2 regions of the Aquitalea sp. FJL05 genome follow, and region 2 is predicted to be linked to the other one. Evidence: riboswitches for the same ligand, from Rfam matches in the RefSeq annotation. Region 2 holds a riboswitch; the other holds the start of a gene.
What was found. Region 2 has a riboswitch for cobalamin ahead of DBR44_RS10025 (energy-coupling factor ABC transporter permease). Riboswitches for the same ligand answer to the same signal wherever they lie in the genome.
Positions count from the first base shown of each region.

Region 1: it holds a riboswitch for cobalamin, as region 2 does, so the genes downstream of both, DBR44_RS01635 (ferredoxin) here and DBR44_RS10025 (energy-coupling factor ABC transporter permease) in region 2, are expected to answer to the same signal.

Region 1 covers NZ_QAJS01000002.1:29,187-36,395, reverse strand. Annotated here, with positions in the region: gene DBR44_RS01645 (putative cobaltochelatase) at 1-235, opposite strand, end outside; gene DBR44_RS01640 (cobaltochelatase subunit CobN) at 232-4,347, opposite strand; gene DBR44_RS01635 (ferredoxin) at 4,344-4,673, opposite strand; cobalamin riboswitch at 4,835-5,015, opposite strand; gene cobD (threonine-phosphate decarboxylase CobD) at 5,058-6,044, opposite strand; gene cbiB (adenosylcobinamide-phosphate synthase CbiB) at 6,037-6,978, opposite strand; gene DBR44_RS01620 (cobyric acid synthase) at 7,092-7,209, shown strand, end outside.
Region 2 covers NZ_QAJS01000009.1:414,616-421,824, forward strand. Annotated here, with positions in the region: gene DBR44_RS10000 (MarR family transcriptional regulator) at 1-301, opposite strand, end outside; gene DBR44_RS10005 (DUF1282 family protein) at 372-935, opposite strand; gene DBR44_RS10010 (energy-coupling factor ABC transporter ATP-binding protein) at 1,312-2,178, opposite strand; gene cbiQ (cobalt ECF transporter T component CbiQ) at 2,175-2,909, opposite strand; gene DBR44_RS10020 (energy-coupling factor ABC transporter substrate-binding protein) at 2,893-3,183, opposite strand; gene DBR44_RS10025 (energy-coupling factor ABC transporter permease) at 3,183-3,851, opposite strand; cobalamin riboswitch at 3,915-4,126, opposite strand; gene DBR44_RS10030 (fimbrial protein) at 4,814-5,347, shown strand; gene DBR44_RS10035 (fimbria/pilus periplasmic chaperone) at 5,418-6,167, shown strand; gene DBR44_RS10040 (fimbria/pilus outer membrane usher protein) at 6,299-7,209, shown strand, end outside.

The DNA.
Region 1 (7,209 bases), on a different contig from region 2:
GACAGCAGCTGCATTCGGCCAATGGCGAGGCCGGGTCGCAGTTGAAGGCGCAGCCGGGTACACGGCGGATGGGCGGCAAAATGGCCGCCAGCCCGCGCGCGGCGGTGCTCTTGGCACTGCCCTTGTCGCCACGGATCAGCACGCCGCCCAGCGTCGGGTCCACCGCGCACAGCAGCAGCGCCTGTTTCAGTTGTGGCTGGCCGACGATGGCGGCAAAGGGGTAGATCTGTTTCATGGGCGGCCCTGCGGATGTTCGCCACGTGCTTCCAGCATGGCTTCGGTGTTCAGGTGCAGTTGTTGCAGCGCGGCCAGGGTTTCCGGCTTGGGTGCTTGCCATAGCTGGCGTTGGGCCGCTTCCAGCAGGCGTTCGCTGATGGCATTGAGCGCCCACGGGTTGCTGTCGGCAAAGAACTGCTGCATGGCCGGGTCCAGCGCATAGCGGGCGGCCAGTTCTTCGTACACCCAGTCGTCCACCACGTGGGCGGTGGCATCGTAGCCGAACAGGTAGTCCACGGTGGCGGTCAGCTCCAGCCCGCCCTTGTAGCCGTGCTGCTGGATGCTGGCAATCCACTTGGGGTTGGCCACGCGGGAGCGGAACACCCGCAGCACTTCTTCCTTCAGCCCGCGCACCTGTGGCTGGTCCGGGTTGTGGCTGTCGCCAAAGAAGGCGCGTGGCTGGCGGCCGGTGAGGCTGCGGATGGTGGCGATCATGCCGCCGTGGTATTGCAGGTAGTCGTCGCTGTCGAAGATATCGTGTTCGCGGTTGTCCTGGTTGTGCAGGGCCACTTCCACGCCGGACAGGCGGTGGCGCAGTGCGGCACGGGCATCGGCCCCCTGTACGTTGCGGCCATAGGCATAACCGCCCCAGTTGATGTAGGCGGTGGCGAAGTCGGCATCGCTCTGCCAGTTCTGCTCGTTGATCAGCGGCAGGATGCCCGCGCCATAGCTGCCGGGCTTGGCCCCGAACACGCGCAGCAGCGCCGGTTCGGCTTGCTTGTCCGGCAGGGCTTGCAGCAGGCCCTGGCGGATGTCGTCGAGATAGTGTTTGCGCAGGTAATTGTCCGCCGGGTCTTCGTCCAGTGCGGCCACGGCGTGGACGGCATCGTCTACCAGCGCAATCAGCTGCGGGAAGGCATCGCGGAAGAAGCCGCTGATGCGCACCGTGACGTCGATGCGTGGGCGGCCCAGTTCGGCGAGCGGAATCACCTCGATACCGGCCACGCGGCGGCTTTCGGCCTGCCAGCGTGGACGCACGCCCAACAGGGCGAGGATTTCCGCAATGTCGTCGCCATGGGTGCGCATGGCGCTGGTGCCCCATACGCTGATGCTGACCGATTCCGGATACTGGCCGGTTTCCTTGCGGTGGCGTGCCAGCATTTCATTGGCCAGCTCGCTGCCCACGCGCCAGGCTGCTTGCGAAGGCAGGCCGCGCGGATCGACCGAGTAGAAATTGCGCCCGGTAGGCAGGATGTGCGCCATGCCACGGGTGGGCGCACCGCTGGGGCCGGCTGGCACATAGCCACCGGCCAGACCGCGCAGCAGGTTGCCGATTTCCTCGTGGGTGCGCGCCAGGTTGGGCAGCAATTCGTCACGGATAAAGCCCAGCACCTGTTGCAGCGCGGTGCTGTTGCCGGCCTGCGGCAGCACGGTGGCGATGGCGGCGGGAATCGAAGCTGCATCCGGGGCCAGCAGCAGGGCAACCAGCAGGCGCGCCAGTTGATTGATATGGTCGATGGCATCGCTGCGGGTGTGCAGCAGCTGTGGGCTGCTCATCTCCAGCGGGACCGGCAGGTTTTCCAGCCGGCGGCCCTTGTCTTCCTGCAGTCCGTCCCAGTCCACACCCAGTGTGGCGGCCACGCTGGCCGGCAGGCTGGGCACCGCCAGATTGGGCAGGCGGGTGAGGGCGCACAGCATGTCCACCAGCGCCTCGCCCTGCGGCATGCGGCCAAGGATGTGCAGTCCGTCGCGGATTTGCGCCGCACCCAGTTCGCACAGATAGCCGTCGATGTCTTCGATGAGGTGGGCCACGTCCACGCCCTCCATCTTGGCCAGTGTCAGCGGTACGCCGTCGGCATTCAGCGTGGCATCCCACTCGTGGGCATGGTCGTGGCCGTGCTCATCATGGTCGTGGCTGTGGCCATGATGGTGATGATCATGCGCGCCATGGCTGTGGCCGGTGCTCTTGGCCGCCGGGCGGAACTGCATGCTGCCTGCCTTGACCGTGCTGGCGCTGGCAGCCTTGGCGGGCTGGCTCAGGCGGTAGCCCGGCTGGGCGGCCTTGGGCGGGTGGGCATGATGATGGTGATCATGCGCCGCATGTTGGTGATGGCCATGACCGTGTTCGTGTTCATCATGCTGATGGTCATGCCCCAGCATGGCGGCCAGATCGCTGTCCAGCCGCGCCTCCTTGATCAGGTCCCAGATCTGCTGCTGCAACAGCGGCAGCTTGCTCGGGTCCAGCATTTCCACCTGATAGTACTCGTCCACCAGCTGGGTGAGCTGGGCCAGCGGGCCGTAGGTGTCGGCGGTGGTCATCGGCGGCGTCAGGTGGTCGATGATCACCGAATGGGCGCGGCGCTTGGCCTGCGAGCCTTCACCCGGATCGTTCAGGATGAAGGGGTAGAACATGGGCATGTCGCCCAGCAGGGCATCGGGGAAGCAGTGTTGCGACACGCCCACGCCCTTGCCCGGCAGCCATTCCAGCGTGCCGTGCTTGCCCACGTGCACAATGGCGTCGGCCTGCCATTCGTCACGCAGCCAGCAGTACAGCGCGTAATAGTGATGGGTGGGCGGCAGGTCCGGCGTGTGGTAGATGGCGTCCGGGTCCATGCCATAGCCGCGCGGCGGCTGCAGCGCGACAAAGGCATTGCCCAGCTCCATGCCGGAAAATACCAGCTGGTCGCCATCGACATAGGCGGTGCCCGGCGCGGCGCCCCAGCGTTCCAGCATGCGCTGTTGCAGCGGGGCGGGCAGTTCAGCAAACCATTGCTGATAACGCGCCAGCGGTACGCGGGCAATGGCCTGGCGCAACTGCTCGGCGCTGAGGTAGTCGGTGTCGTAGCAGCCACGGTCGATCAACTGGTGCATCAGCGCGTCGCTGCTGTCTGGCAGCGGGCCGATCTGGTAGCCATTGGCCTGCATGGCTTGCAGCAGCGCATACAGCGAGGCGGCGGAGTCCAGCCCCACCGCATTGCCCACTTGCGAGGCCTTGCTGTTGGAATTGGTAAAGATGAAGGCCACCCGTTTGGTGGCAGCCGGGGTGTGCTTCAGCCGTGCCAGCCGGGCGGCAATGCCGGCCAGGCGGCGCATGCGATCCGGCAGTGGCTGGTAGTCGCTGCTGGCCGGGTCTTCCGGCTTGAACGACACCGGCACGCCGATGATGCGGCCATCGAACTCCGGCAGCGCCACATTCATGGCGGTGTCCAGCGGGTTCAGCCCACGCTCGGATTGCTCCCACTGCGCCTGCGTCATGCTGCTGGTGATGGCCTGCAGCACCGGGATATCCAGCTGCTCGAAGGCCTCTACTGCCCAGCTGGCGCTGGTGGCACCTTCGGCATTTACTTCGCCCATGGCAAAGGACGTCGTGTTGATGAGCACGCAGGGCTGGCCGGCGCGGGTGTCGCGCAGCAATTGCAGCGCTGCCGGCATGCCGGCTTCGTCCTGGCTGCGCAGCGAGGAGGTAAACAGCGGCAGCGCGTTGATCTGGCGCTCGGCCAGCATGTCCACCAGCATGTCGATGAAGCGGGTGTTGCCGCTCAGCCAGTGGGCGCGGTAGAAGCTGATGGCTACCGTGGGCCAGCCGGGTTGGCGAATTTCACACCAATCATCCAGCCAGTCATCCATGCTGCAAGCGTCGGACAGTTCCGGGTGATACAGGCCGTGTTCCGGCAGGGCGGCCGCAGGCAGGTAGCCGTGGCCGGTCATCAGCAGACGGTCGGACAGGTAGCGCAGCAATTGCGCCATATTGCTGCTGCCTCCGGCTTGCAGATAGGCATTGGCCTCTTGCTGGATGGATGGCGGCACGGTGCACAGCGCGGCCAGCTCCGGGTCCGGCTCGCCGGTGCCGCTGAGGATGATCAGCGCCTGCTTGCGTGCCAGCGCCTGCTGGTGCAGCGCTTCGAAAGCGGGGATGGCCTGTACCCGGCCCAGCACCCGCAGCAGCAGGATGCGGGCGCTGGCAAGCCTGCCGTCCAGCAGGGCCTGCATCTGGCTGGCGTCGGTAATGTGTTGCAGGGCGAAGCTGGCGACGCTGTCGAAGTCTGGCGGCAGCGGGGCACGGCTCAGGGCGGTGAGGTCGGTGCCGGCGTGGCTGAGCAGCACGATGCCGCCCTGGTTGTGCTGCGTCATGGCGTGCTTTCACTGCTGACATCGCCCAAACCCAGGCGATGGAAAATCAGGGCTTCCACTGGCACGTCGCCCTGCAGATGCTCGCTGACAATGCGCTGCACCGCGTTGGCATCCACCTTGCGATACCACACGCCTTCCGGGTAGACCACCATGATGGGGCCTTCCTTGCATACGGCGAAGCAATGACTGCGGGTGCGTTTCACCTTGAGGCCGTCGCAGGCGTCGATGGCCTGGCCCAGCTGTTTGAACATGGCTTCGGCCTGCTGGCCGTTTTCGGTGCAGCGCGGGCCGGTGCACATCAGCACATGGCGATAGTGCTGTCTCATCGGCGGCATTCCGGCAGGGTGGCGTGGCGTGCCGCTAACGGCTGGCTGGATGAATTCATGGCGGCCCTCTGGTGACGATAGGTCGCCGCAGGCGAGGGCACGGCGCGCCGGCGATGGGCGGCACGGTGCATTCCCCCGGTACACCCCGCCCGGATTCAGCCTGCGTCGACACGGATGACGGCCGGTCTCCTGGCTCGCGCTTCTTTACCCGGCATCGCCTTCCCGGTTGGCCCCGGTGGCATCGTGATGCGGACTCGTCGCTTACAGTTGCGGGGGCAGCTGCGGTGTCTCACCGCATTCCCGTTTCACCCCTGGCGGGGCACCGTCATTGAAGCGCGCATGATACGTGACAACCGGGTAAATGGGAATTCTGCCGACTGATTTTCAAGGCTTTTCCCATTGCGCCAGTGCGGTTTCCAGCTGTTGCCAGCCGGCCTCGTCTGGTGGCAGGCCCAGGCGCAGACTGGGGCCATCGGCAAACTGGCGCAGCAGAATGCCGCGCCGGGCCAGGAAATCGAACAGCGCCGGGCAGTGCGCGCCCTGCAGCCACTGAAACAACACACTGCCGCCTGCCGGGTTTAGTCCGTGCATCTGCAGCAATTGCTGCAGGCGGGCGCTGTCGGTAGCCAGCTGCGCACGCATGTGGTGTTGCCAAGCGCTGTCCTGCAAGGCTTGTTTGACGACTTCACGCGCCGGGCCGTTGATGCTCCACGGGCCGATGGCCTCGGCCAGTTGCTGCAACAGCGCCGGCCAGGCAAACACAAAACCCACCCGCGCCCCGGCCAGGCCGAAAAACTTGCCGATGGAGCGCAGCACGATCAGCCCCGGCAGGCCCACATCAGCCAGCAGGCTGTGTTCTGGCGTGGCATCCATGAAGGCTTCGTCGATGATCAGCCAGCCACCACGACAGGCCAGCCGGGCGCGCCAGTCCTGCAGTTGTGCACGGGAAAAGGTGGTGCCGGTGGGGTTGTTGGGGTGGCACAGCAGCAGTACGTCCAGCTGGTCGATGGCGGCATCGATGTCCTCCGGAGCATGGCGGCTCAGCTGGTGGCCGTTTTGCTCCCAGTGCCAGGGGTGTTCGGCATAACACAAGGGCAGCATGCCCACCCGGCACGCTGGACGCAGGGTGGGCAATAGCTGGATGGCCGGCTGCGAGCCGGCTACCGGCAGTAGCAGCGGGCTGCCGTAGTAATCCGCCGCCGCTTGTTCCAGCCCGTCATCCTCTTCGGGCAGCCGCTGCCAGCTGCGCGGGCTGGCCGCCGGCACTGGCCAGCCTTGTGGGTTCAAGCCGGTGGACAGGTCCAGCCAGTCTTGCGCGGGAATGCCGTATTGCTGCGCGGCACGCAGGATGCCGCCTCCGTGTTCAAGCATGTGTGAAGCTCCAGATGAGGCCGCCGCCCAGCAGCGCCACGGCCACCCACAGCCACAGGCTGCGTTGTACCAGGGCGATGGCGCGGGCGATGTCTTCGGCTAAGGGCGGGCGTTGCAGGCCCAGCGTGGGGCGCTGCTTCAGCTTGCCGTGATAGCTGGCGGCACCGCCCAGCAGCACGCCCAGTGCACCGGCACCGGCGGCCATCACCGGGCCAGCATTGGGGCTGTACCAGGTGGGGGCCTGGGCGCGCCAGCATTGCCAGCCCTGACGGGTATGGCCCAGCAGGATGTAAGTGAGCGCGGTGAGGCGGGCCGGGATCAGGTTCAGCACATCGTCAAAACGGGCGGCTGCCCAGCCAAAATGCAGGAAGCGCTCATTGCGATAGCCCCACATGGCGTCCAGGGTATTGGCGGCGCGGTACAGCACCACGCCGGGCGCGCCCAGCAGCAAAAACCAGAACACGGCGGCAAAGATGGCATCGCTGCCGTTTTCCAGTACCGATTCGATGGTGGCGCGTGCCACGGCGGTTTCGTCCAGCGCGCTGGTATTGCGGCTGACTATCATCGACACCTTGTAACGGGCCAGCGGCAGGTCGCCGGCGCGCAGCGCATCCAGCACCGCCTGGGCATGTTCACGCAGGCTTTGCGCGCCAATGGCCAGATAAAGCAGCACTACCGATGCCAGCTGGCCCAGCCACGGTAAACGTGACAGCCAGCAAGCCAGGGCAGTCAGTGGCAGTAGCAGCAGGCTGATGCCCAGCACGCCGCGCAAGCGCATGCGCCACACCGGTTCGGCTAGTGGCTGTGCCGGGTACAGCGCCTGTTCCACCCTGCGCACCAGATAGCCATAGCCCACCAGCGGATGCCAGCGCCGTGGCTCGCCCAGCAAGCGGTCCAGCACTACGGCCAATAACAGAAAAACAGCTGAAATCACGTCACGCGCCTATATAATCGCCGGCTTCGGGGCGGCCGCTTGCCGCGCTGCCCTACCGTTGAAAAAGCGACATTCTAGGGGTCTTCCCGAAAAATTGCGCGCCGGAGAACTGCATGTCCGCCAAAACCATCATGATTCAGGGCACCACCTCGGATGCCGGCAAGAGCACTTTCGCCACCGGCTTTTGCCGTCTGCTGGCGCGGCGCGGCTTGCGCGTGGCCCCGTTCAAGC
Region 2 (7,209 bases):
AACTGATTTCCACCTGACGGCCATCGTTTCGGCCGGGGGATTTGCGTACCAGTTGCTGCGTCTCGCAGCGATTGATCAATCCCACCACGCTGTGATGGTGCGATTGCAGCCTTTCGGCCAACTCGGCCACCGTGGCCCAGTCGCGCTCTGGATAACCCTGAACCTGCAACAGCAGCTGGTATTGCAATGGCGTGATGCCATGGCTTTGCGCCAGCTCCTCGCTGAAACGCAAGAACTGGCGCAAGCGGTAGCGAAAATCGGCCAGATATTCAAAATCCTGTTTGCAAAGCGGGCTGGACATGGGCGGGCAGGGCAATGGTAATGCGCTACCTTAACATATCCGGTCCGCCGGCAAGCTGCTGCCCGCTGGCCTACAGCAGCGGCGTCATCAGCAAGGCCACCACGAACAGCCACACCAGTGCACCCACGGAAAACACCGTGTAGGCCATGGACTGGGTGCTGACTGAGTCGTCATGTTCAAACAAGGCATCCAGTCCGTGATAGAGCAGCATGCCCGATGCCAGCAGGCCGATCACGCCGCAGGCCATATTGAACAGGGGCAGCGGCAGCAGCAGGGTCAGTGTGGAGAGCCAGATGGGCACAGGTGCAATGGCGGCCAGGCGATAGCAGTCGGCAAATGCCGGGCGCGAGGGCGCATGCACCGACTGGCGGATGACCCAGGCCATCAGCGGCACGGCCAGCCAATTGGTGACCATGAATAACAGGCTTACCACCAGCCAGTGGGTGAAGGAAACTTCTGGGGCATAGACATTGCCATGGTAACTGGCGGCAAACAGCAGCATGGCCGTACCCAGCAGCGAGCCGGGTAGGACGATGCGATAAAAACTGGCCGAAACCGAGGAATGGGATTGGGACAGGGTGTCCCAGCTATGGCCTGACGACCACAGCATGCGCAGGGGGCTAAGCGGGCTCATGACAGTCTCCTTGGTAAACAGCAGTGCTGTCATTTAAATATATCGCAATACGATATAAATGCAATGCCCATTTGCAGGTAGGCATAGCCGGGCAGCCATCCACCGTTTTGAAGTCAGCCTGCTGGCAGGGCAGGGCCACTCGTGTTTACCCCGGCCGGCCGGATGTGAAAGCCTGTGCCGAGTGTCGCGAGCGAGAGTGAGACAAGGCGAGAACGACTAAGGACGCGGAGTTTGCCTGGAGTCAATGAGCATTCCGCAGGCGCTTTTAACACGGTATCACCGCAGCGCAGCAGGCTATGAACAGCTTTTGACAAGGAAAGCCGCCGGCCATGGCGGTGGCAGGCTTAAACCTGGCGGCTCAATGCGTGCCACCTCTTCAGTCGGCCAGGTTTGTTTGATGAGATTCGTGCTGCCACTGCCCGACCAACGCCATGATGTCGCCAGCAGTGCGCGGCATGACGGCATCGGCGGCCAGCAGGCCCTTGTCCTGTGCAAAGACCACCATTTGCAGCAGTAGGGAGGGGCTGAGTTTGGCGGCCAATAGCATGTCCTTGTCCAGCAAGATCTGGCGGCGCTCGCCAAAGCCGATGACCCGCCCGGCAGCAAACAGGGCGATATCATCCGCCAGCCCGCAGGCCAGATCGACATCGTGGGTGGAAAACACGATGGTGATGCCTTGTTGCATCAGGGTTTGCAGGATTTCAATCAGCTGGGCAATGCCTTCGTGATCCAGCCCGGCGGTGGGTTCATCCAGTAGCAGCACCTCCGGGGCCATGGCCAATGCGCCGGCAATGGCGACCCGTTTCTTTTGTCCGCCGGAGAGCATGTGCGGCGGGCGGTTTTCCAGCCCGGCCAGGCCCATGGCCCGTATTGCTTCCTCTACTCTTTGTTGTGCGGCGGCGGCCTCCAGCCCCTGGTTTAATGGCCCGAACGAGATGTCTTCAAATACCGAGGCCGCAAACAGCTGGTCATCGGCATCCTGCAAGACCAGGCCCACCTTGCTGCGCAGCCGGTTAAGCCCCTGGCGCGAGTAGGTCACGGCCTCCTGCTCCAGCAACACGCTGCCATGATCCGGCCGCAAGGTTCCATTCAGATGCTGCAAAAAAGTGCTCTTGCCCGAGCCGTTTGGCCCGAGCAAGGCCAGGCAGCGGCCCCGTTGAATGGAAAGATTGATGCCTGACAGCGCAATGACATTGCCAGGAAAGGTATAGCCAAGCTGCTGGACACTGAGAATGGTGTTCATGAAAAAAGGGTTCCGACCAGCACTACGCTACCCAGTAACAGGCTGGTCCATGTCAGGCGTGTCAGGGATAGCGGCTGCGTGCGCCGCAGGACGTTGAATTCGCCGTTCCAGCCGCGGGCGGCCAGGCCGTTTTCCATCCTGCCGGCCCGATCCATGGCGCGTGGAAACAGATTGGCCAGTAGCAGGCCGAGCGAGCGCAGCTGTTGCTTGCGATTGCTTTGTCCCAGTCGCGCGGCCTGTGCCGTATGCATGGCGCTGGCGGTGTCCAGCAGCAGGAAAACCAGCCGGTACATGATCAGGCTGATTTCGGCAATCTCGCGCGGCAGGCCGATTTTGCGCAGGCTGGCCAGGATATCGGTGACCGGGGTGGTCAGGGCAAGCAGCAGCAGGCAGCAGATTCCGGCGAAAGATCTGAGCAGCAGGCCGCATACCGTTGGCAGCGCCGCTGGGGACAAGCTCAGGCCGTGGCGGCTGACATCAAACAGCATGCTCAGCCCGGCGGTCAGCAGGAAGCCGGCGGGTATCAGGGCATAGCGCAACCAGAGTCGCAACGGCACTCTTGCACCCAGCAGCGTCACGCTCAGTACGCTGGCGATGATGCAAGGGGCGGCCGGCCAGGGTGGCAGGCTGATGGCCAGCAGCAACATGCCGATAGCCAGCAGGGCCTTTTCCAGCACCGGCCTTTCCCGCCAGCGACTCAGATGCGCATAGTGATCAATGCTCAGCTTCATCGCGGGCGGCCAGTCCCTGGCGTTTGCCGATGACGTAGCCGATGACGCCAGCGCCAATGGCGGCCTGCAAGGCAAACAGCAGGCTTTCCACTTCGCCGCTTGGCGGCTCCCAGATGGGGGAGAACCAGGGCTGGTAGCCTGGCTTGGCGTGGGTAATGGCGGCGGTGGCCTGATCGTCCGAGCCGGCAAATTTGCCTTCGACCAGCAAGAGCGGCAGCACCAGCAGTGCGACCGTGCCCAACAGCAGCCATTTGCTACGGGATGACTTGGCCATTAGCGTGTCTCCCCGGCAAGAATGCTGACTTTTCTGATATCGGCTACCTTGCCGGCCAGCGCATCCATCACCACCACCGTCAGCATGCCCTCGGCAATGGCCAATGGCACTTGCGTCAGCGCAAAAATGCCACCGAACTTGATGGCGGCAGTCATGAAGCCACCCACCGGGTCCGGATAGGCGAGTGCCAGCTGGATGGAGGTGGTGATATATGTGGCCAGATCCCCCAGCGCAGCGGCAAGAAACATCGACACCGCCACCGACAAGCCAAGGCGCTGCCCCAGCTTCCACAAGCCATAGCTGACCCAGGGGCCGACGATGGCCATGGAGAACAGGTTGGCCCCGAGCGTGGTCAGGCCGCCATGGGCGAGCAGCAAGGCCTGGAACAGCAAGACCATGGCCCCCAGCACCGCCATCACCGCCGGCCCGAATACCACCGCGCCAAAACCGGTACCGGTGGGGTGCGAGCAGGAGCCGGTCACGCTGGGCATTTTCAGGGCAGACAAGACAAAGGCAAAGGCGCCGGCAGCGGCCAGATTCATTCTGGCTTGCGGACGTTCCGACAGGATTTTGCGTATGTGCCAGACACCGCCGGCAAAGAAAGGAGCAGAAACGGAATACCAGGCAAGACAGTGCTTGGCCGGCAAATAGCCTTCCATGATGTGCATGAGGATGACCCACAGTGAAAGTGGCGCGGACTCTCTATACAGCCCCCCGGCTGCATGACAAGCGCGCTCACAGACGATGATGGCAGGTCTCCTGACTTCCGGCTCCAGCAGCGTTGCGCGTCTTCCCGGCTTGGTGTCTTGCTGGTGGATGCAGCCAAGACAGCCAGTGACATGATGCGCAAAACCTAACCGATTACAGTTGCGGGGGCAGTTGCAGCATTGCACTGCATTCCCTTTTCACCGGCGTTGCCGGCACCATCAATGGCCGTCAGGATACGCCAACTTCATGCCCTGCGCAAAATGGCCGCCCTGGCGCACGCCCCGGGCATGGCGCGGGTGCTGCTTGTCTGGCACCTCCAGCCTCGGGCTGCCCACGGGCGGCCGGCAGTGGCTCCTGGCAAGGCAAGCCTCCTTAAGTGTTCGCATTTTGTCAGGCACTGCATTTCGGTTCATTTCCTGGTTTTCATCAGCGCCTCTGCATGCATTTTCCTTGTCTTGCTTCCTGCCAAATGTACAAACGCACGGCTGCTGACTCGCCACGCCACAAAAAGCAGCGGCTGCGGCTGCGGTTGTGGCTGTGTGTCCTCGCTGGCAGGCAACTGAATGATTTGATTAAAAATCAGCGGCTTGAAATGGTGGCTCTGCTTGCAGCACCCCCGTGCAATCTAGCTTTTGTCATATTTGACAGGGAAAATTACAACACTTTCAAGAAAATTCTTTTCAACATGAAGATGCTGAGTTTACAATTGTAAATAACAACAGCTTAAACATTTAATATCTAATGCGCTCGACACCAATGTCATGGTGCTGAAGCGGGTGGCAAGGCTGTTGCGGGTGGTTTGCGAGTGTTCTGGCTGACTGCGTCTTGCGCAGTGGCGGTGGAAGCTTGCGGGGAAGGGCGCCAGGCTGGCGTTCTGTCTGGGGCAGTGTGCTGCCCTGTTAATGCGATGGAGTTTTAGAAAATGAAAAAGATTGTTTCTGTCTTGGTAATCGGGTTGGGCATTTACTCTGCTGGCGCGCTGGCAGCGGATGGCACCATTACCATCAACGGCAAGATCACGGCCAATACCTGCACCATCACCGGCACCAGTGGCAGCAACGTCACCGTGACCCTGCCGACGGTGTCCACCTCTGCGCTGGCTACTGCCGGCCAGGTTGCCGGTGTCACCCCGTTTGCGCTGAACCTGAGCAACTGTAACGGCACCAGTGCCCAGACCCATTTCGAACTGGGTGCCACGGTGGACCAGAGCACGGGCAACCTGTTCAATGCCAGCGGTTCCGGCATGGCCACCAATGTGGAAGTTCAGCTGCTGAACAATACCTTCCAGCCGATCAATGTCGCCACCAGCGCCAACTCGCAAACCGTCACCCTGTCCGGCAGTTCGCCGAACAAGACCGGCACCATGAACTACTACGCCCAGTACATCGCCACCGGTGGCGCATCCACCGCGGGTACGGTGAATACCAGTGTTCAGTACTCGATGATTTACAACTAAGCAGCACCCGCCCGGTGGTCTGGGGAATGCCTCCCCGGATCGCCAGGGCAATCGTTGAGGCAGGTGCAGAATGAAAAAAATAGCAAAACTCGGGGCAGTCGTATTCATCAGCATGGCCATGTTGCTGGCATCCGCCGCGCAGGCCAATGTGGTGATTACCGGTACACGCATCATCTACAAGTCAGATGATCGCGAAGTCACCATCAAGATGGACAATGTTGGCCATGACCCGGCGCTGGTACAGGCATGGGCAGATCGTGGCAATGAAAAGTCCGAACCCACCACGGCCGATGCGCCCTTCCTGATCATGCCGCCGATTTTCCGGGTGGACCCGGCCAAGGCGCAAACGGTGCGCCTGACCTTTACCGGTGATAGCGTGCCACAAGACCGCGAGTCGGTGTTCTGGCTGAATATCCTGGATATTCCGCCCCTGCCCAAGGCCAGCAATGAGCAGCACAACTATGTGCAGGTGGCCTTCCGCTCCCGCCTCAAGCTGTTCTATCGCCCGGCCGGCCTGGCCGGCAATCCGGATGATGCGGCAGACAAACTCAGCTGGCAGCTGGTTTCCCTGGGGGGAAAGCTTGGCTACGCCTTGCGCGCCAGCAATGCCAGTGCCTTTCATGTCTCGCTCAATTTCAGTGCCATCCAGCTGGGTGGTCATGAATACCGCAGCGAGGGTGGCATGGTCGCACCCGGTGGCAGTGCCGATTTCAAGCTGAAGGGGCTGACTGCGCGCCCCACCGGCGAGGCCGCGCTGCTCTACGAAAGCATCAATGATTTTGGTGCTCCGGTGGCGCACAGCCTGCAGCTGAAACCTTGATCAATCAGGACCGGGCCGCCGCGACGCATGTCGTTTGTGCCGGCCGGGTTCATGCCAGATAGCGTGCTGCCATGATAAAAAATCCTAGCCGACAGGCATCGGCCTGCTGGATACCCAAACCATTGAGCCTGATGCTGATCGCCGTGTTCAGTCCGGGGGCAGCCTGGGCGGCCGATACCAATCCGGCGGACGGCACCGTGGCATTGAACGATGTGCAGTTCAATCCCGCCTTTCTGGGGCAGACTCCGGATGGCAAGCCGCTGGATCTGTCGCGCTTCAGCGGCAATGGTGCGGCACTGCCGGGGACTTATCGTGCCGATGTGTTCGTCAATATGGGCTGGCTGGGACGGCGCGATGTCGTGCTGCGCGAGCGGGATGATCACAAGGTGGTGGCCTGTTTTAACCGCACCATGCTGGATGAAATGGGTGTGGACTTCAGCCGTCTGCAAGACAGCGACGCCCTGACCCGGCAAGACGCAAGCCGCTGCCATGAGATCGGTGCCATCGTGCCGGGGGCAAGCAGCAGCTTCAATGCTTCCGATCTGAAGCTGGATGTCAGCATTCCCCAGCTGTATGTCCACAGCCATGCGCGTGGTTATGTGGACCCGCAATACTGGGATGCCGGTGCACCCTTTGCCGGCTTCATCAATTACAACGCCAATGCCTATCGCTATGACAACGGCAGCGCCGGCAAGACCACCCAGTACTATCTGGGCAGCAATGCCGGGCTGAATATCGGCGAGTGGCGGCTGCGCCATAATGCGGCGCTGACGCAGCAGAGCTACCAGAACCAGTCTGGCGACGGACGCCATTACCAGAGTATTTCTGCCTATGCCCAGCATGACCTGACGGCATGGCAATCGGTGTTGACCGTGGGCGACAGCTTTACGCCGTCCGATCTGTTCAGCTCGGTGGGGTTTCGCGGGGTACAGATCAACTCCGACGACCGCATGCTGCCGGAGTCGATGCAGGGCTATGCGCCGGTGGTGCGCGGCGTGGCCGAGAGCAATGCCCGCGTATCCATTCGCCAGAACGGCAATCT